4 regions of the Bradyrhizobium sp. MI1.4 genome follow, and region 3 is predicted to be linked to each of the others. Evidence: predicted binding sites of a transcription regulator. Region 3 holds the regulator's gene; each other region holds the start of a gene.

Region 1 (4,969 bases), on a different contig from region 3:
TAATGCAAACTCTATCCAGCTAAGCCTACGCCTCGCGACGCAAGCCCTCGCCCAATCCGAAAATTCTTAGCTCGCCTTCTTCTCCGGCGCCGGCGTCGGGCCGACCTTCTTCTGGATGGCGCGCTTCAGCTCGAGGGCGCGCGGTGACAGCACGGCGGCCTTGGCCTTGAGCAGGAAGGGATCGAGGCCGCCATTGTGATCGACGCTCTTGATCGCGTTGGTGGAGACGCGCAGGCGCACGTTGCGGCCCAGCGCTTCGCTGATGAAGGTCACGTTGACCAGGTTCGGCAGGAAGCGGCGCTTGGTCTTGATGTTGGAGTGGCTGACCGTGTGGCCGACCTGGGGGCCCTTGGCCGTCAATTCGCAGCGGCGAGACATGGCAAAATCCTCAATCTTTCCCAACGATGTGCGGCCGCCATTCGGGGCGCCACGGGCAAATCTCTGTCCTTGCAGGGAGCGGGCGGACGTATAGGGGGGAAGCGGCGGGACGTCAAGGTTTTGGGGCGGGTTTCGTGCCTCACGCGAGCTGTCATCGCCCGGCTCGCCGCCTTCGCTGAAGCTTCGGCGGGCCGAGCACCCGTGTGGGCCTCGGCGTAGCCTTGGCGGAGCCGGGACCGGGCGATCCAGTACGCCGAGACGGTGCGGCTGACCAGAGGGGCCGCGGCGTACTGGATGCCCCGGTCAAGCCGGGGCATGACGGCGGTGGAGGTGGCGCGGTGAGGTGCGCTTTTCAGTCCCACCCCGATCACCAAAACGGCAATGATTATCGCGCCTTACCATCACATAAAGGGCGTATTCGCGCCCGAAAAGTCCGGTGGAGTTCCGGACGCGGATAGGCCCGGACGCATTGCTTGGCGCGGTATTTGGCTTAAGTAACAACCGTTCGCGCCCCGATTGGATTGTTTCGTGCTCACAACGCCTCATCTTGCGCCCGGCCTGCGCTCAGCGGAGCGGCGCGCGAGGAATCCGCGCGCTGCCGGCCGCTGGGTCATGGCGGCCCTTGGCGGGCTGGTCTTGGCGTGGGCGGCGGAGCCCGCGGCGGCGCAGGGCAAGCTCGAGGCGCAATATGAGGCGACGCTGGCGGGCATTCCCGTCGGCAAGGGCGCCTGGAATATCGACATCCAGGACGACGTGTTCGCGGCCGCGGCCTCCGGCGGCACCTCGGGGCTTCTAAAATCCTTCGCGGGCGGGTCGGGCACCGGCGCCTCGCAAGGGCGCGTGGTCAACGGCGCGCTGGTCGCGACCGGCTACCAGGCCTCCACCACCACCTCGAAGAAGACCGAAGAGATCCGCATCACGCTCGACAAGGGCAATGTGAAGGATTTTGCCATCCTGCCGGAGCCGCCGGTCGATCCCGACCGCATCGTCGTCACCGATGCGCATCGCCGCGGCGTCTGGGACCCGATGACGGCCTCGCTGGTGCGCGTATCCGGCACCGGCGACGTGCTGTCGGCGGACGCCTGCCACGGCAGCGCCGCCGTGTTCGACGGCCGCATGCGCTATGAGCTCAAGCTCGATTTCAAGCGCATGGAGAACGTCAAGGCGGAGAAGGGCTATCACGGCCAGGTCGTGGTCTGCTCGCTGTATTTCGTGCCCATCGCCGGCTACATCCCCGACCGTCCCGTGATCAAATATCTCGCCGCCCAGCGCAACATCGAGGTCGCGTTCGCGCCGATCGCCGGCACGCGCATCCTGGTCCCGTTCTGGCTGAAAGTGCCGACGCCGCTCGGGCCGGCCATGCTGGAAGCGACCAGCTTCATCACCAGCGCCCAGCCGCCCAAGGTCGCGAAGACGCAGTAGGCCTGCCGTCCCTGCGCTGATCTCCCTTTTGGCGAAAATAAATGCGAGCGATGTCAATGACATGCCTACTGTGCATGGGGTTGTTTTCGCGCTTTTTGTTTGGAGCGGGTCGAGAACCGGGAATCCATTTGACTCCTCCCCGATTCTGATTCGACTCCGCGCCGTCCCCAGCTTTAACGAATCCGCCACCGAAACGTCGCTTGTGCGGCGGGCCAAAACTCCATCTAGTGCGACCCAACAAGCCTCCCGCGACATCTTGCGTGAACGGAACAGGACTCAAGGGGGAGTCAGCGATTCGGCCGCGATTCGTTCTCAACTCGTTCCGAAGCTTAAAGCCAACGGGAAAAGCGTCAAAGTGAGACAGTTGCGCTGGGTTCAGGGAGAGGCGCCGCATTCTCCGCCGTCATGCCCCGGCTTGACCGGCGCATCCAGTACGCCGCGCCCTCTCGGTTTGATCTGCGCCGCCTCTGGAATACTGGATCGCCCGGTCGAGCCGGGCGATGACACCAGCGCGTGAGGCGGGCCCTTCGCGCCACCGCCCCAAAACAGCACTGACATTCGCCCCAATCGCCATTACCTAATCCCCCAGATGCCTTTTTCCTCCTCTCCCTTCGCTTCCGAGCGGCTTCCCGGCGCCGGCGTCACTGCGGTGCTTGGTCCCACCAACACCGGCAAGACCCATCTCGCCATCGAGCGGATGCTCGCGCATCCCTCCGGCATGATCGGGCTGCCGCTGCGCCTGCTGGCGCGCGAGGTCTACAACAAGATCGCAGCAAGGCTCGGCCCCGATGCCGTCGCGCTCGTGACCGGCGAGGAGAAGATCAAGCCGAAAGCGCCGCGCTATTGGGTCTCGACCGTCGAGGCGATGCCGCGGGATCTCGACGTCTCGTTCCTCGCCGTCGACGAGGTGCAGATCGCATCTGATCTGGAACGCGGCCACGTCTTCACCGATCGCATCCTCAACCGCCGCGGCCGCGACGAGACGCTGCTGCTCGGCGCTGCGACCATGCGCCCGATCATCGAGCGGCTGCTGCCGGGCGTCTCCATGATCACGCGGCCGCGCCTGTCGCAGCTGGAATTCGCGGGTGATCGCAAGATCACGCGGCAGCCGCGCCGCACCGCCATCGTCGCCTTCTCGGCCGACGAGGTCTACGCCATCGCCGAGCTGATCCGCCGCCAGCATGGCGGCGCCGCCGTGGTGCTGGGTTCGCTGTCGCCGCGCACCCGCAACGCGCAGGTCGCGATGTTCCAGAACGGCGAGGTCGATTACCTCGTCGCCACCGACGCCGTCGGCATGGGCCTCAATCTCGACGTCGACCACGTCGCCTTTGCCTCCGACCGCAAGTACGACGGCTACCAGTTCCGCCGCCTGACGCCGTCCGAATTCGCCCAGATCGCCGGCCGCGCCGGCCGCGCCACCCGCAACGGCACCTTCGGCACCACCGGCCGCTGCGGCCCGTTCGAGCCCGAGCTCGTCAATGCGCTGCAGAACCACACCTTCGATCCCGTGAAGGTTTTGCAATGGCGCAATTCGAAGCTGGATTTTGCTTCCCTCGGCGCGCTCCAGGTCTCGCTGAACCTGGCCCCCGGCCACGAGGCGCTGACGCGCGCGCCGATTGCCGAGGACATGCGCGTGCTCGACCACGCCGCCCGCGACGCCGAGGTGCGCGATGTCGCGCATGGCAAGGACGCCGTGGAACGGCTGTGGGAGGCCTGCCAGGTCCCGGATTATCGAAAGCTGTCGCCGGCCGCCCATGCTGAGCTGGTGACGACGCTGTACGGCTTCCTGATGCGGAAGGGATGCATCCCCGACGCCTGGTTCAGGACCCAGATCGACCAGGCCGACCGCGTCGACGGCGATATCGACACGCTGTCGGCCCGGATCGCGCAGATTCGCACCTGGACCTTCGTCGCCAACCGCCCCGACTGGCTGAAAGACCCCGAACGCTGGCAGGGGATCGCCCGCGAGGTCGAAAATAAATTATCGGATGCGCTCCATGAACGCTTGACTGAGCGTTTCGTTGATCGCCGGACCAGTGTATTGATGCGCCGCCTGCGGGAGAACACGAGCTTGAATACGGAAATCGGCAAGACCGGCGAAGTCATCGTCGAAGGCCATGTCATCGGCCGCCTCGATGGCTTCACCTTTGCACCGGATGCGGCGGAAGCCGGCTCCGATGCGAAAGCGTTGCAGGCTGCAGCGCAGGCCGTGCTCGCCGGCGAGATCAACGCGCGCGCCGAAAAACTGAGCAATGCGCCGGACGAGCAGTTCGTGCTGACCTCGGAAGGCATCATCCGCTGGACCGGCGACGCCGTGGCGCGGCTGTCTGCCGCAGAGGAGGCGCTGCATCCGCGCATCCGCATCATCTCCGACGAACGCCTCACGGGCGCCCCCCGCGACAAGGTGCAGGCCCGGCTCGAGCTCTGGCTCAAGACGCATATCGAAAAGCTGCTCGGGCCGCTGTTCGAGCTCAGCAAGGCCGAGGACGTCACCGGCATCGCCCGCGGCATCGCCTATCAACTCGTCGAGGCGCTCGGCGTGCTGGAGCGCCCGAAGATCGCCAACGAGCTGAAGGATCTCGACCAGCCCTCGCGGGCGACCTTGCGCAAATACGGCGTCCGCTTCGGCGCCTATCACCTCTATTTCCCCGGCCTGCTCAAGCCGGCCGGGCGTGCGCTGGCCGCGCTGCTCTGGGCGCTGAAGCAGGACAATGTCGATCCCTCCGCGCTGTCGGGCGCGCAGCATCTGGCAAGCTCCGGCCGCACCTCGTTCCCGGTCGACAAGCAGCTGCCGCGCGATGCCTATCGCGTGCTCGGCTACAAGCAGGCCGGCGAGCGCGCCGTGCGCGTCGATATCCTCGAGCGCCTGGCCGATCTGATCCGTCCGGCGCTGGCCTGGCGCGAGAACGCGTCTGGCGAAAAGCCCGCCGGGGCATTCGACGGCCGCAGCTTTGTGGTGACGCAGGCGATGACCTCGCTCACCGGCTCCGCCGGCGAAGACTTTGCCTCCGTGCTGCGTGCGCTCGGCTATCGCATGGACAAGCGCCCGCCGCTGCCGGCGAAGCCGGCTGCGGCTGTTGCCGAGACGCCTATTGCTGACGCGCCTGTTGCTGAAGCCTCCAGCGAAGAGACGCCCGCAACCGAAACGCCGGTCGAGGACGCCGCAACC
Region 2 (4,969 bases), on a different contig from region 3:
CAGAGACGACAGTGACTGAGCCGAGAGGCCACGGCTACTGGATGCCCCGGTCAAGCCGGGGCATGACAGTGGGGGGATGTAGCGAGAGTACGCGCCCTCATCCCATCAGTAATCCACCTGCATCAGATACAGCCCGTCCGGCGGGGCGACGATGCCGCAGGCGGCGCGGTTGCGTGCGGCGAGCGCTGCGGAGAGATCATCGGCGGTCCAGCGGCCTTCGCCGACCCACATCAGCGACCCCACCATCGAACGCACCTGGCTGTGCAGGAATGAGCGCGCCGAGGTGACTATGGTGATCTCGCGCCCGTCGCGCAGCACGTCGAGCTGATCGAGCGTCTTCTCCGGCGACCTGGCCTGGCACTCGGTGTCGCGGAAGGTGGTGAAATCGTGCTTGCCGAGCAGGCGTTGTGCCGCCGCATGCATCGCATCGGCGTCGAGCCGGCGCGGCACGCGCCAGGCGTGGCCGGCATCGAGTGCGAGATTGGCGCGAGTGTTGACGATACGGTAGCGGTAGTGGCGCTTGATGGCCGAAAAGCGCGCCTCGAAACTATCAGGCACGATATCCGCTTCGAGCACCGCGACAGGATGCGGGCGCAGATGCGCATTCAAGCCGTCGCGAAAACGGCCCGGCGGAAACTGCTTGCCGACATCGACATGCGCGACCTGGCCGCGCGCATGCACGCCGGCATCGGTGCGGCCGGCACCATGGACGCGCGCATCCGCGCCGGTCATCGCCTTCACAGCGGCCTCCAACGCGCCCTGCACCGAGGGCAGCGTCTCCTGCACCTGCCAGCCGAAGAACGGCGCGCCGTCATATTCGATGGTGAGCTTGTAGCGGGGCATCTTGTCCAGTTTCGCTGTCATCGCCCGGCTCGACCGGGCAATCCAGTACTCCGCAGCCTATCCGTTCGACCGAGAAGCCTCGGCGTACTGGATACCCCGCCCTCGCGGGGTATGACAGCGTCAGGTGAATTTGGCGCCGGTCTTCAACGGCACGCCGCGCAGGAAGTCCGCGGCCTGCATGCGTGCCTTGCCTTCGCGCTGGAGCTCGATCAGACGGATTGCACCCTCGCCGCAGGCGATGGTGAGGTGATCGTCGAGCACCTCGCCGGGTGCGCCCGTGCCTTTCGCCAGCTCGCAGCGCAGGATCTTGACCCGCGCATTCTCAAGTTCGGCCCAGGCGCCGGGAAACGGCGACAGGCCGTGGATATGGCGCAGCACCTCGCGCGCGGGCCTGGTCCAGTCGATCCGCGCCTCGGCCTTGTCGATCTTGGCGGCATAGGTGACGCCGTCCTCGCTCTGCTGCTTCAGCTGAAGCCCACCGCGGGCCAGCGCGGCCATGGCGCGCACCATCAGATCGGCACCGAGCCGCGACAGACGATCGTGCAGATCGAGCGCGGTCATGTTGTCCGTGATCGCGAGCCGTTCCGCCATGGCGACGTCGCCGGTGTCGAGGCCAACATCCATCTTCATCACCATCACGCCGCTCTCGGCATCGCCGGCCATGATCGCGCGGTTGATGGGAGCGGCACCGCGCCAGCGTGGCAGCAGCGAGGCGTGCAGGTTGTAGCAGCCGAGCTTCGGCGCATCGAGGATCGCCTGCGGCAGGATCATGCCATAGGCGACGACGACGGCCGCATCGGCGTCAAAGGCGCGAAATTCTTCCAGCGCCTCCGGCGTTTTCAAAGTCTTCGGCGTCAGCACGGGCACACCGAGCTTTCGCGCAGCCTCTTCCACCGGGGTCGGCTGCAATTGCAGCCCGCGCCGTCCGCCGGGCTTCGGCGCGCGCGTGTACACGGCCGCGATCTCGTGGCCATGCGCGACGAGCTCGAGCAGCGTCGGCACGGAGAAATCGGGCGTGCCCATGAAGATCAGGCGGAGGGGCATCGACAGAGAACCTCACTCCGCGCGCTTGGCGGCTTTCTCGAACTTCTTCAGCACGCGGTCGCGCTTGAGCTTTGACAGATAGTCGACGAACAGCACGCCGTTGAGATGGTCGATCTCGTGTTGGATGCAGGTGGCGTAGAGGCCTTCGGCGTCCTCCTCGTGCACCTTGCCGTCGAGATCGGTGTAGCGCACCCGCACCTTCGCAGGGCGCTCGACCTCCTCGTAATATTCGGGGATCGACAGGCAGCCTTCCTCGTAGACCGACAGGTCCTCCGAAGAGGCGATGATTTCCGGATTGATGAAGACGCGCGGCTCGGGCTTGGTCTCGCCGTCCTGGTCGGGCTTGGCGAGGTCCATGGTGATCAGCCGCAACGGCTGCGCGATCTGGATCGCCGCGAGCCCGATGCCGGGCGCGTCGTACATGGTCTCGAACATGTCGTCGGCAAGCTTGCGGATCTCCGGCGTGACCTTCTCGATCGGCTTGGAGACCAGACGCAGCTGCTTGTCGGGCAGGATGATGATTTCTCTGAGGGCCATGGCCGCGATTTAAGCCGCGCGTTCGATGCGGTCAATGCGGCCGGGAACCCCGTTAACCCTCCGCTAACCATAAAACTTCAGGTTTCGTTAACCATAAAAATTAACAGAGCATTTACCATAAATGTTCGCTATTCGTTCGTGTCTCGAAGCGAATCGGCTAGAAGCAGGGGCATGAACGAGGTCATTTTCATGCTTGGCGACTGGCCGGTGCGCACCGTGGACGCGCTGATCGGCTTCGGCGCCCTGGTCCTTATCCTGCTGCTCGTGATTGCCGTCGTGATCGCGCGGTCAGGGCGGCGCGGCGCGGAACTCGCGATGGCCAACGCCATCCGCGCCGACGAGCTCGAGGAGCGCATCAGCCAGATGCTGCACGCCCAGAGCGAGGCTGCGGGGCGAGTCGACGCCATGACCCAGACGCTGGCCGGCCGCCAGGCCGACATGGCGCGCGCGGTCAACGAGCGGCTGGATTCGGTGACCCACCGCGTCGGCCAGTCCATGGAGCACTCGACCCGCAACACCATGGAGAGCCTGCACGCGCTGCACGAGCGGCTCGGCATCATCGACAGCGCACACAAGAACCTCACCGACCTCACCACGCAGGTGACGACCCTGCGCGACGTGCTCGCCAACAAGCAGTCGCGCGGCGCCTTCGGTCAGGCGCGGATGGAAGCGATCGTCCAGGACGGTCTGCCGAAGGGCGCCTACGAGTTCCAGTTCACGCTCTCGACCGGCAAGCGTCCGGACTGCGTCGTGTTCCTGCCCGACCAGCGTCCGCTCTGCATCGACGCGAAATTTCCGCTGGAGGCGATGACCGCGCTGCATGATGCACGCACCGATGAGGAAAAGCGCATCGCCACGCAGCGGCTGCGCGGTGACGTGATGAAGCATGTCAGCGACATCGCCGAAAAATATCTCGTCGCCGGCGAGACCCAGGAAATGGCGTTGATGTTCGTGCCGTCGGAATCGGTCTACGCCGAGATCCACGACGGTTTCGACGACGTGATCCAGAAGGCGTATCGCGCCCGTGTCGTGCTGGTGTCGCCGTCGCTGCTGATGCTGGCGATCCAGGTGATGCAGCAGATCATGAAGGACGCGCGCATGCGCGATGCCGCCGACCAGATCCAGACCGAAGTGATCAAGCTCGGCGACGACCTCGGCCGCCTGCGCGATCGCGTGCTGAAATTGCAGAAGCACTTTGCCGACGCGAACGAGGACGTCCGCCAGATCCTGATCTCCGCCGACAAGATCGAGAAGCGCGCGGGGCGCATCGAAGAGCTCGATTTCAGCAAGAGCGATGCCCCCGAAGCCCCGCATCTCGTGGCGACCGGCGCTGCCGAGTTGTTCCCGAGGAAGCTCCAGGCGGGGGAGTAGAATATAGAACACACTGTCGTCGCCGGCTTGACCGGGCGACCCAGTATTCCAGAGGCCGGAGTTATGGAGGGCCCGCGATCTCCGCATAGAGATCGTTTCAATCGGGATTATCCTTCTCGATCAGCGCAATCTTCCAGGCGCGCGTCCATTTTTTCAGGCGCTTCTCGCGTTTTATCGCATTCTCGGGATCATCGAATTGCTCGAAATAGACTAGCTTCACAACGCCCTATTCCTTCGTGAAGCTCTCGACTAACTGCAATTTGTGTTCGGCCACACGGCGGATGAGATCGTTCGTTACGCCAATGTAGAGCGTGTCGCCCATCTTGCTGGCGAGAATGTACACGTAGTAGCAGCGCCCGCCCATCTGCCGTCTCTGGGATACTGGGTCGCCCGGTCAAGCCGGCGACGACAGTGTGTTCTATATTCTACTCCCCCGCCTGGAGCTTCCTCGGGAACAACTCGGCAGCGCCGGTCGCCACGAGATGCGGGGCTTCGGGGGCATCGCTCTTGCTGAAATCGAGCTCTTCGATGCGCCCCGCGCGCTTCTCGATCTTGTCGGCGGAGATCAGGATCTGGCGGACGTCCTCGTTCGCGTCGGCAAAGTGCTTCTGCAATTTCAGCACGCGATCGCGCAGGCGGCCGAGGTCGTCGCCGAGCTTGATCACTTCGGTCTGGATCTGGTCGGCGGCATCGCGCATGCGCGCGTCCTTCATGATCTGCTGCATCACCTGGATCGCCAGCATCAGCAGCGACGGCGACACCAGCACGACACGGGCGCGATACGCCTTCTGGATCACGTCGTCGAAACCGTCGTGGATCTCGGCGTAGACCGATTCCGACGGCACGAACATCAACGCCATTTCCTGGGTCTCGCCGGCGACGAGATATTTTTCGGCGATGTCGCTGACATGCTTCATCACGTCACCGCGCAGCCGCTGCGTGGCGATGCGCTTTTCCTCATCGGTGCGTGCATCATGCAGCGCGGTCATCGCCTCCAGCGGAAATTTCGCGTCGATGCAGAGCGGACGCTGGTCGGGCAGGAACACGACGCAGTCCGGACGCTTGCCGGTCGAGAGCGTGAACTGGAACTCGTAGGCGCCCTTCGGCAGACCGTCCTGGACGATCGCTTCCATCCGCGCCTGACCGAAGGCGCCGCGCGACTGCTTGTTGGCGA
Region 3 (4,969 bases):
GATCGGCGTGCCCGCCGGGCGCATCGTGTTCTTCGACGATCTTGCCGAAAACATCGAGGGAGCGCGCGCGCGCGGCTTGATGACGGTGCATGTGACCTCGCCGCGTGACGTCGGGAACGCATTGAAGGCATTGGGCATTTGACGACGTCCGTTGTCGCGAAACCCACGACGGCACGGCCCGACGGACCAATTTTGAAAAATTGAGGAACCGGATCACTTTGTGCATTTTTATACAGAGTTCCGGGAACGGAATACCGCCTTCCGGACTCTTAGAGTCCGTTGGGACTTCTACGGACGGATGCATCATCGTGCTGGGCAAAACCTACCTCACCAAGCAGGCCTCTCTTCTTCTTGAATTCGCGAGGACAACTTCAGATTCGGACCTTTCCGCCAAGCTTGTGAGCAAGGCCGCCGACCTGAAATCCCAAGCCGACCCGCTGCCCGACAAGGATCAGGGATCCAAGGCGCCCGACGTAACTCCCGGGCAGGCAGGGAGCTGATCGATTCAGGCCATGGCGCGTTCTCGCCTTGCCATGATTTTCGTCGCTTCCATGACCACTCTCCTGCCGATCTGTGACCTCCTTCGGATCATGCCGCGACGCGCTTGATCCTGCCTTCCGGAACAATGTGAAGGGGCGGGATGACTGTGCCTGCTCAGCCGCTTTTGCCTCTGCGCCTGCGCTCGGCTAGAAGACGTGCGGAACATTCGCCCGAACGTGCCGAGCAGGAGTTTTCGCCGTGGCCTTGATGCCGGTTTCTGACGCGCTTGCCGCGGTGCTGGCGGGTGCAGAGCCGCTGCCGGAAGAAATGATTTCCCTCGACGAGGCCTACCATCGCGTGCTCGCGCGTGACGTCGTGGCGCGGCGCACGCAGCCGCCGCAAGCGATGTCGGCGATGGACGGCTACGCGGTGCGCGCGGCCGATGCCGCGACGATCGATTCGGAGCTCACCGTCATCGGCGAAGTCGCAGCGGGCCGACCGTTCGAGGGGACGGTCGGAGCCGGCGAGGCCGTGCGGATCTTCACCGGCGGCGTCGTTCCCTTTGGCGCGGACGCCGTCGTGATCCAGGAGGACACGGTCGCCGCCGGCAAGCGCATCACGATCAAGGAAGCCGCGATCGCCGGCCGGCACATCCGCCCCGCCGGCGTCGATTTCCGCGAGGGCGACGTGCTCCTGCGCAAGGGAAGCCGTCTGACCGAGCGAGACCTCGCGCTCGCCGCCGGGATGAATCATCCGCACCTTGCCGTTGTCAGGCGTCCGAAGGTCGCGATTCTCGCCACCGGCGACGAGCTGGTGATGCCGGGCACCACGCCCGGCCACGGCCAGATCGTCTATTCCAACGGCTACGCCCTGCACGCGCTCGCCCGCAGCGAGGGCGCCGAGACCATCGACCTCGGTATTGCCGCCGACACGCTCGAGGCCACCACCGCCGGCATCCGCCGCGCCCGCGAGAGCGGCGCCGACGTCCTGATCACGACCGGCGGCGCATCGGTCGGCGACCACGATCTGGTCCAGCAGGCACTGCGGGACGAAGGCATCGCGATGGCGTTCTGGAAGATCGCGATGCGGCCAGGCAAGCCGATGATGCACGGGCGACTCGGCGCAATGGGTGTGATCGGCCTGCCGGGCAATCCCGTATCGTCCTACGTGTGCGCTTTCCTGTTCATGGTGCCGCTGATTCGCGCCCTGTCGGGCCGTTCAGTGATTCACCATCGCCGTGAACGCGCCGTGCTCGGCCGCGACGTCGGCGCCAACGACCAGCGCGAGGACTATCTGCGCGCGCATCTTGAGGAGCGTGACGATGGCACACGCGTCGTTGTTCCCGTCAATCATCAGGACTCTTCGCTGCTTGCGAATCTCGCTGCAGCACAGGTACTTCTCGTCCGCGCACCATTCGCGCCGAAGGCCGAAGCCGGCACGGCTTGCGAAGTGTTGCGGCTCCCCGTCTGAGCGCCCCCGCAACGCGCGTTCCGCGCACTTTGCTCTGTTCACGGTAAATTAAGCAGTTGCGGAACATGTATCGAACATATAGTGTCTGTTCATGATTTGTTTCGAGCATGCAGCGGCTTATGGCCGAATTCAGCGTCTCGGAATCGGACGACATCAACCGGGGGACTTTGGTCGAGATGTTAACGCGCAAACAATACGAGCTTCTGCGGTTCATCAGTGAACGTCTGAAGGAAAGCGGCGTGCCGCCCTCCTTCGACGAGATGAAGGATGCGCTCGATCTGCGCTCGAAGTCGGGCATCCATCGCCTGATCACGGCGCTCGAGGAGCGTGGCTTCATCCGACGCCTGCCCAACCGCGCCCGTGCGATTGAAGTCATCAAGCTGCCGGAGCTCCAGGCAGCCGCTGGCAGCCGCCGCGGCTTCACGCCGAGCGTCATCGAGGGCAATCTCGGCAAGGTGCGTGCGAGCGCGAGCCTGCCCGCTGACGAGGGCGAACGTCCCGTCGCGGTGCCGGTGATGGGCCGCATCGCGGCCGGCACGCCGATCGAGGCGTTGCAGACCCGCAGCCATACTATCAGCGTACCGCCTGACATGCTCGGCTCGGGCGAGCATTACGCGCTGGAAGTGCGCGGCGACTCGATGGTCGAAGCCGGCATTCTCGACGGCGACATGGCCCTGATCCAGCGCAACGAGAGCGCCGATACCGGCGACATCGTGGTGGCGCTGATCGACGACGAGGAAGCGACACTGAAGCGCTTCCGCCGTCGCGGCGCCTCGATCGCGCTCGAGCCCGCCAACGCGGCCTATGAGGTCCGCATCCTGCCGCCCAACCGGGTGAAGATTCAGGGCAAGCTGATCGGGCTTTACCGGAAGTACTGATACCGGGAGTCTTTCTATCGGCAGTACTTCATATCGGAAGCACTTCATGCCGGAGGTGCTTGGCGCCTCGCGCGCTTCCGATCGACATCGCCGGTCAGAGATTGGAGCGGATCATCGTCCGCTCCGGCTGGATAGCCTTTCTGGTTCTGCACAGACTATCCGGCCCCTCCTCCAACGCTGGCTCCTCGCCACGCCGACGAAGCAGCACCGCTTCAAGCAGCACCGCTTCGCGGCTCGGTTGTTCGAGGAAACAGCGACCAGCGGTCAAGTTCGGCCGTTGCAGCCAAGTTGGCAATGTTCGCGTACGCGCCTCCCGAATGCATCGCGGCGAGCTTTGTTCCTATTGAATTCGGGAAAGATAATGTGATCGCGGCTTGCGGAAGCCAGCCGCAGATTTGCCCACAACCAAGCAGAGCGTTCGTGCTTCCACTCTGATAGAGGCCTGCGCCTCGATAAGAGACGCGGGTTGCTATCCCAGCATGAGGAGCACCCGATGTGTGACTACAGCCTACATGCCGTCGCGTCGCGCCCCGCCGAAGTCGGCGAGACGATCGTCACGACAAGCTTCCGCGGCACCTCGACGCGCGGCTTCGCCTCTGCAGCCGATCCGTCTGTTGCCGTCTGCCTGCTGCCGGGGACGGAGCTCGCCTTCGCCGACGACGTCCGCTACGACAATCGCTGGATCTGGACGCGCACCATCAATTCCCGCGTGGGCAAGTTCGGCAAGATCGATCCGCACGTTCCCGACCGCCATCATGATGCGATCGAATTCCCCGACGGCAAATACGTGCTGGTGACGCAGCTCGTCGAAGGCCAGCGCGCGACGGTGCTGCAACTGCCGGTGACTCAGTCGGTCACCGAGCGCGAGCACAAGGCGCAGATCACCGCCGACAGGCAGCCGACCGTCACGCACCTGCCGATCGGCTGACAGAGCCGCCCTCCGGCTACGAAGTCGGAGGTCAGGATTAAATCGCCATCGCCGGCCGTGGCCGGCGAGATGGTGTGGTTTGCACCCCGCTAATCCGAACGGACGCACCGAACCACTGCGTTGCTCCGCACCATCAGATCAATCGTCGGCTTGCAGGTCGGTGTCCGCCGGCGTTGCGTCCTTGATGCGAGGCGCGGTCGACTTTGGCGCGAGGCTGCCGTCGAAATCACCCTCGCCGGCGCCGGCCGGCAACCAGGGGCGGCTCGTGCCTCTCGCCCTCACTGCCTGAACCACAAAACCGTCACCACGCTGCGTCAGCGCCAGCGCGCTCTGGCTGGCGAGCCGCTGCCGATCGACCACCATCGCCGCGCAATCAGGCGGTGCGGGACGAGTCGTCACCACCAGCGCGGCCCGACTGCAATCGTCCGCGAGAGCGTCGACGCGCAGTGCCAGCGCGACCAGCCTCCCGTCGGCCAGTGGCGTCACGCAGCCGGATTCGTCGCAGGACACGCCATCGGCAAGCGAGGCTCTGCCCGCATCGCGCGGATCGGCGTCGGCAGCGAGCCATTCCTTGAGCAGAAAGCTGTCCTTGTTCGTCCTGATCAGGTGCAGATATCCGTCCCTGCCCCGCACCGCGACGCTGGCGCCATCCCCGGCAATCAGAATGTCGGGCTGCCGCGCCGACAGTCCCCAGAGGATCGCTGCCAGCAGCACCAGGGCGCCGGACCAGCGCAGCGGCGTGCGCAACAAGCCGAGCACAATGATTCCCAGGCTCGCCGCGATCAGCGGCGCGATCCCGAACGCCGGGATGCGGCCCACCGCGCCCGGCAAGGCCGCGACCCAGCGCGAGACCGCGACCATCCACTCGATGCCAATCCCCATCAGCCACCAGAACACGCTGTCCAGCCCGAACGGCGCAGCAAGCAGCCCCAACAGCCCCGCCGGCATCACCAGCGCAGAGACCACCGGCATCGCGCCGAGATTGGCGAGCACGCCGAACGGCGTGACACGGTGGAAATGAAAGGCGGCATAGGGCGTCGTCGCAAGTCCCGCAATCAGCGAAGCCATGAACAGCATCGCAATCTCGCGCCCACCCCACATCGCAATGCGCGCAGTCGCCGAATTGTCCGGCGAGGCAAACAAATTGGGCATGCCGATCTGCACCAGTGCGACCAAGCCGAGCGTTGCCGCAAACGACATCTGAAAACTCGGA
Region 4 (4,969 bases), on a different contig from region 3:
CCTTGAGGTATTTCTGCTTGCCCTGACCGATGCCGTGCTCGCCAGTGCAGGTGCCGTCCATCGCCTGCGCGCGCTCGACCAGCCGATGCATGAACTCCTCGCCGCGCGCCATCTCGTCGGCATCGTTGGTGTCGCAGACCAGCGAGCAGTGGAAATTGCCGTCGCCGACATGGCCGACGATCGGCGACAACAGGTTGAGGCGCTTGAGATCTTCCTCGGTCTCGCCGACGCATTCGGCAAGCCGCGAGATCGGCACGCAAACGTCGGTCGCGACCACCCCGATGCTGTCGCCGGGCCGCAGCGCTTTCACCGACCAATAGGCGTCGTGCCGCGCCTGCCACAGTTTTGTGCGGTCCTCCGGCTTGGTGGTCCAGGAGAAATCGCCGCCGCCGCAATCCCTGGCGATCTCGCCGAAGGCCTTGGACTGTTCGGCGACCTCTATCTCGCTGCCGTGGAATTCCATCAGCAGCAGCGGCGTTTCGGGCAGGGTCAACTTCGAATAGGCGTTGCAGGCCCGCACCTGCGCGGCGTTGAGCAGCTCGATGCGCGCCACGGGAATACCGGTCTGGATCGCCAGGATCACGGCCTGACACGCCCCGTGCACGGTCTCGAACGACACCGCTCCGGCCGCGATCGTATCGGGGATGCCGCGCAGGCGGATGGTCAGCTCCGAGATGATGCCGAGCGTGCCCTCGGCGCCGACGAACAGATGCGTCAGGTCGTAGCCGGCGGATGATTTCTTCGCACGCGTGCCGGTCGTGATGATCTCGCCGTCGCCGCGGACCACTTTCAGCGCCAGCACACTGTCGCGCATGGTGCCGTAGCGCACCGCATTGGTGCCGGAAGCGCGGGTCGAGGCCATGCCACCGAGGGAAGCGTCCGCGCCGGGGTCGATCGGGAAGAACAGGCCCTGGTCGCGCAGATGCTCGTTGAGCGCCTTGCGGGTGACCCCGGGCTGGATCACGCAATCGAGGTCCTCGGCATGCACCGCGAGCACCTTGTTCATGTCGCGCAGGTCGATGCAGATTCCGCCGGCGGGTGCGTTGACCTGGCCCTCGAGCGAGGTGCCGGTGCCGAAGGCGATGACGGGCACGCCGTTTTTCGCGCAGATCCGCACCACGTCCTGGATGTCGGCAGTCTCCTGCGCCATCACCACGCCGTCCGGCGGCTGGTTCACGATCCATGTGGTGGTATGGCCGTGCTGCTCGCGGACGGCTTGCGAGGTGATGAGGCGGTTGCCGAACCGCGCGGCAAGTTGCTCCAGCGCGCTCGCGAGGGCTTTCGGCGCCGGCCGCGGCGGATTATTGGTGATGGTCGTACCCACGGACGTTCCTCCCGACGAGACGAACCGTGGCAAAGGACATCTCACCGGTCAAGTCAAGCGACCGGACGCATAGCTGGGGAAGGACACATGCCGGAGACTGCTGCCACAACGATCGAGGGCGTGCCGTTCCGCTCGTCAATCATGCAGATCGAGCCGCAATGGATCGACTACAACGGCCACCTCAACATGGCCTATTACAACGTGATGTTCGACCGCGCGATCGACCAGATGTGGCTGACGCTCGGGATCGGACCGGGCTACATGAAGGAGCGCGGCGGCTCGACCTTCACCGCCGAATGCCACGTGCGGTATTTGCGCGAAATCCACCTCGACGATCCCGTGCAGGTCTCGGTCTGGCTGCTGGAAGCCGACGACAAGCGGCTGCACACCTTCCAGGAGCTGCGGCACGCGACCGAAGGATGGCTGTCCGCCACATCGGAAAACATGTCGCTTCACATCGACATGGGCTCACGAAAGGTGGCGGCTTTTCCCCCAGACATCCGTGAGCGCATCGCAGCGGTGGTCAAGGCCCACAGCGCCGTCCCGCGGCCCGAGGGCATCGGCCGGAACGTGGCGATGCCCTCGAAGCGGTAAGCGCGCTAAACCCTGTTACGACCCCGTGCCAGTCCGACAACGGCCGAGACCAGGAACAACACGACTGCGATGAAGAAGATGATCTTGGCGATTTCGATCGACGCGCCGGCGAGGCCGCCAAAGCCCAGGATACCGGCGATCAGGGCGATAACCAGAAACGTAACTACCCAGCTAAGCATGATCCGAACCTCTGTTTCGATGTCTGTCTGCGATCGGCGCGGCTGACGCGCCTCACTTGCAGAACCAATCGCCAACTCGGAACAATGGTTCCGGGCCGCTGAAGCCGGAAATTCGCCTGACCGACAGGAACAAATTGGCTTTCGGCGCACGTGGAAAACCCCTGTCCGCGGCCCCATATAGGGACCAATCCCTGTTAAGAAGGCTCCCCTTTCACCACCCCGCGGTGCCAACGTGGGGCAAATGATTCGCATGACCGAGCCGAGCAAGATCACGTCCCAGAGCGTCCCCGACCACCAGCCCGCAGCCGGCGGCATCGCCGCGCGTGCGCGCGCCTCGGTAGGCCCGCAATACCTGTCCGGGCTCAATCCGGAGCAGCGCGAGGCTGTGGAGACGCTGGACGGGCCGGTTCTGGTGCTGGCCGGCGCCGGCACCGGCAAGACCCGCGTGCTGACCACGCGCATCGCCCACATCCTGAGCCAGGGCCGCGCCCGCCCATCCGAAATCCTGTCGGTGACCTTCACCAACAAGGCCGCGCGCGAAATGAAACATCGGCTCGGTCAGATGCTCGGCCATGCCGTCGAAGGCATGCCGTGGCTCGGCACCTTCCACTCCATCGGCGGGCGCATCCTGCGCACCCACGCCGAGCTGGCGCAGCTCAAGTCGAACTTCACCGTGCTCGACGTCGACGATCAGGTCCGACTGCTCAAGCAGCTTCTGCAAGCCGACAATATCGACGACAAGCGCTGGCCGGCGCGCATGCTGGCCGGGCTGATCGACGGCTGGAAGAACCGCGGCCTGACGCCGTCGCAGGTGCCGTCGGGCGAAGCCGCCGTGTTCGCCAACGGCAAGGGCGGCAAGCTCTATGCGAGCTACCAGGAGCGGCTGAAGATCCTGAACGCCGCCGATTTCGGCGATCTGCTGCTCGAGGACATCCGCATCTTCCGCGAGCACCCGGATATCCTGCGGCAGTACCAGCAGCGCTTCAAATTCATCCTGGTCGATGAGTATCAAGACACCAACGTCGCTCAATATCTGTGGCTGCGGCTGCTGTCCCAAGCGCCGACTTCTTTTGCCTCTCCCCGCGTGCGGGGAGAGGTCGGATCGCCCGGCAGCGCAATTGCGCGCCCGAGCGATCCGGGTGAGGGGGACTCTCAGCAAGCTGAGCTCGTGGAGGCAGCCCCTCATCCTGACCTTCTCAGCGTGAGCGAAGCTCGTCGCGACCCCGCAAGCGGGGAGAAGGAGCAGACGCGCCACGTCAAAAACATCTGCTGCGTCGGCGACGACGACCAGTCGATCTATGGCTGGCGCGGCGCGGAGGTCGACAACATCCTGCGCTTCGACCATGATTTCCCCGGCGCCAAGGTCATCCGCCTCGAGCGCAACTACCGCTCGACGGGCCACATCCTCGCCGCCGCCTCGCACCTGATCGCCCACAACGAGGGCCGGCTCGGCAAGACGCTGCGCACCGAGGACCAGGACGGCGAGAAGGTCACGGTAACAGGCTCTTGGGATTCGGAAGAGGAAGCCCGCGGCATCGGCGAGGAGATCGAGCAGATCCAGCGCCAGGGCGACAAGCTCAACGAGATCGCGATTCTGGTGCGCGCCTCCTACCAGATGCGCGAGTTCGAGGACCGCTTCGTCACGCTCGGCCTGCCCTATCGCGTCATCGGCGGCCCGCGCTTCTACGAGCGCGCCGAGATCCGCGATGCGCTGGCTTATCTCCGCGTCATCAATTCACCGGCCGACGATCTCGCCTTCGAGCGCATCGTCAACACGCCCAAGCGCGGCCTGGGCGATGCCACCGTGCAGATGCTGCACGATCACGCCCGCAAGCGCCGCATCCCGCTGTTCGAGGCGGCGCGCGCGGTGGTCGAGACCGATGAGCTGAAGCCGAAGGCGCGCGGCTCCTTGCGCGACGTCGTCGCCCAGTTCGACCGCTGGCGCGCCCAGCGCGAGGTCACCTCGCACACCGAGCTCGCCGAGATCGTGCTCGACGAGAGCGGCTACACCGAGATGTGGCAGAAGGACCGTTCGGCGGACGCCGCGGGTCGGCTCGAAAACCTCAAGGAGCTGGTGCGCTCGATGGAGGAGTTCGAGAACCTGCAAGGGTTTTTGGAGCACATCTCACTGGTGATGGACCGCGACAGCGGCGCCGACGAGGACGCGGTGTCGCTGATGACGCTGCATTCGGCCAAGGGGCTGGAATTCGACAACGTGTTCCTGCCCGGCTGGGAGGAAGGCCTGTTTCCGAGCCAGCGCACGTTGGACGAACAGGGCCGCGCCGGCCTCGAGGAAGAGCGCCGGCTCGGTCATGTCGGCCTGACCCGGGCCCGCCGCCGCGCCAAAATCTATTTTGCCACCAACCGCCGGATCCACGGCACCTGGTCGACCACGATCCCCTCGCGCTTTCTCGACGAACTGCCCGCGGCCAATGTCGAGATCACGGAATCCAAGGGCGGCTCGGCCTGGGGCGGCACCGGCGGCTACGGCGCCTCCCGCTTCGACGACATGGAAGCGTTCGGCTCCACCTATTCGACCCCGGGCTGGCAGCGCGCCCAGGCCAATCGCAATCGCGGCGGCGGTGGCGGCGGCAATGGCGGCCGCGGCAGTTTCGAGGAACAGGCCTCGTCGTTTTCGTCCCAGTCGTCCTCGCCCGATTTCGGCAGCTTCTCCTCGCGCCGCCGCGGGCCGCTGACGATCGAGGGCGAGCTGGTGGCCAAATCCACCGGCACGACCTCGGAATTCTCCCTCTCCGACCGCGTCTTTCACCAGAAATTCGGCTATGGCCGCGTCACCAAGATCGACGGCAACAAGCTCACCATCGCCTTCGACAAGGCGGGGGAGAAGAAGGTCGTGGACAGTTTTGTGCAG

Evidence for each region. Region 3 encodes LexA, which represses DNA repair genes until DNA is damaged. Its sites were predicted from a motif close to TGTTCNNNNTGTGTTCNG; they were not measured.
Region 1: the regulator LexA is predicted to act here: its motif matches at 2,108-2,125, upstream of AC0L23_RS35480 (helicase-related protein).
Region 2: the regulator LexA is predicted to act here: its motif matches at 2,547-2,564, upstream of AC0L23_RS38275 (DNA recombination protein RmuC).
Region 4: the regulator LexA is predicted to act here: its motif matches at 2,157-2,174, upstream of AC0L23_RS15760 (ATP-dependent helicase).

Annotation. Positions count from the first base shown of each region.
Region 1 covers NZ_JBVVPP010000063.1:20,535-25,503, reverse strand. Annotated here, with positions in the region: gene rpmB (50S ribosomal protein L28) at 67-378, opposite strand; gene AC0L23_RS35485 (DUF3108 domain-containing protein) at 991-1,800, shown strand; gene AC0L23_RS35480 (helicase-related protein) at 2,390-4,969, shown strand, end outside.
Region 2 covers NZ_JBVVPP010000081.1:5,787-10,755, forward strand. Annotated here, with positions in the region: gene truA (tRNA pseudouridine(38-40) synthase TruA) at 106-843, opposite strand; gene fmt (methionyl-tRNA formyltransferase) at 964-1,887, opposite strand; gene def (peptide deformylase) at 1,900-2,424, opposite strand; gene AC0L23_RS38275 (DNA recombination protein RmuC) at 2,596-3,795, shown strand; partial or broken gene AC0L23_RS38280 (GIY-YIG nuclease family protein) at 3,893-4,159, opposite strand; gene AC0L23_RS38285 (DNA recombination protein RmuC) at 4,221-4,969, opposite strand, start outside.
Region 3 covers NZ_JBVVPP010000027.1:9,081-14,049, reverse strand. Annotated here, with positions in the region: gene AC0L23_RS25095 (HAD family hydrolase) at 1-142, shown strand, start outside; gene AC0L23_RS25090 (hypothetical protein) at 309-500, shown strand; gene AC0L23_RS25085 (molybdopterin molybdotransferase MoeA) at 739-1,950, shown strand; gene lexA (transcriptional repressor LexA) at 2,127-2,828, shown strand; gene AC0L23_RS25075 (hypothetical protein) at 3,322-3,756, shown strand; gene AC0L23_RS25070 (ComEC/Rec2 family competence protein) at 3,895-4,969, opposite strand, start outside.
Region 4 covers NZ_JBVVPP010000011.1:155,395-160,363, forward strand. Annotated here, with positions in the region: gene AC0L23_RS15745 (FAD-binding oxidoreductase) at 1-1,324, opposite strand, end outside; gene AC0L23_RS15750 (thioesterase family protein) at 1,412-1,918, shown strand; gene AC0L23_RS15755 (DUF1328 domain-containing protein) at 1,924-2,097, opposite strand; gene AC0L23_RS15760 (ATP-dependent helicase) at 2,339-4,969, shown strand, end outside.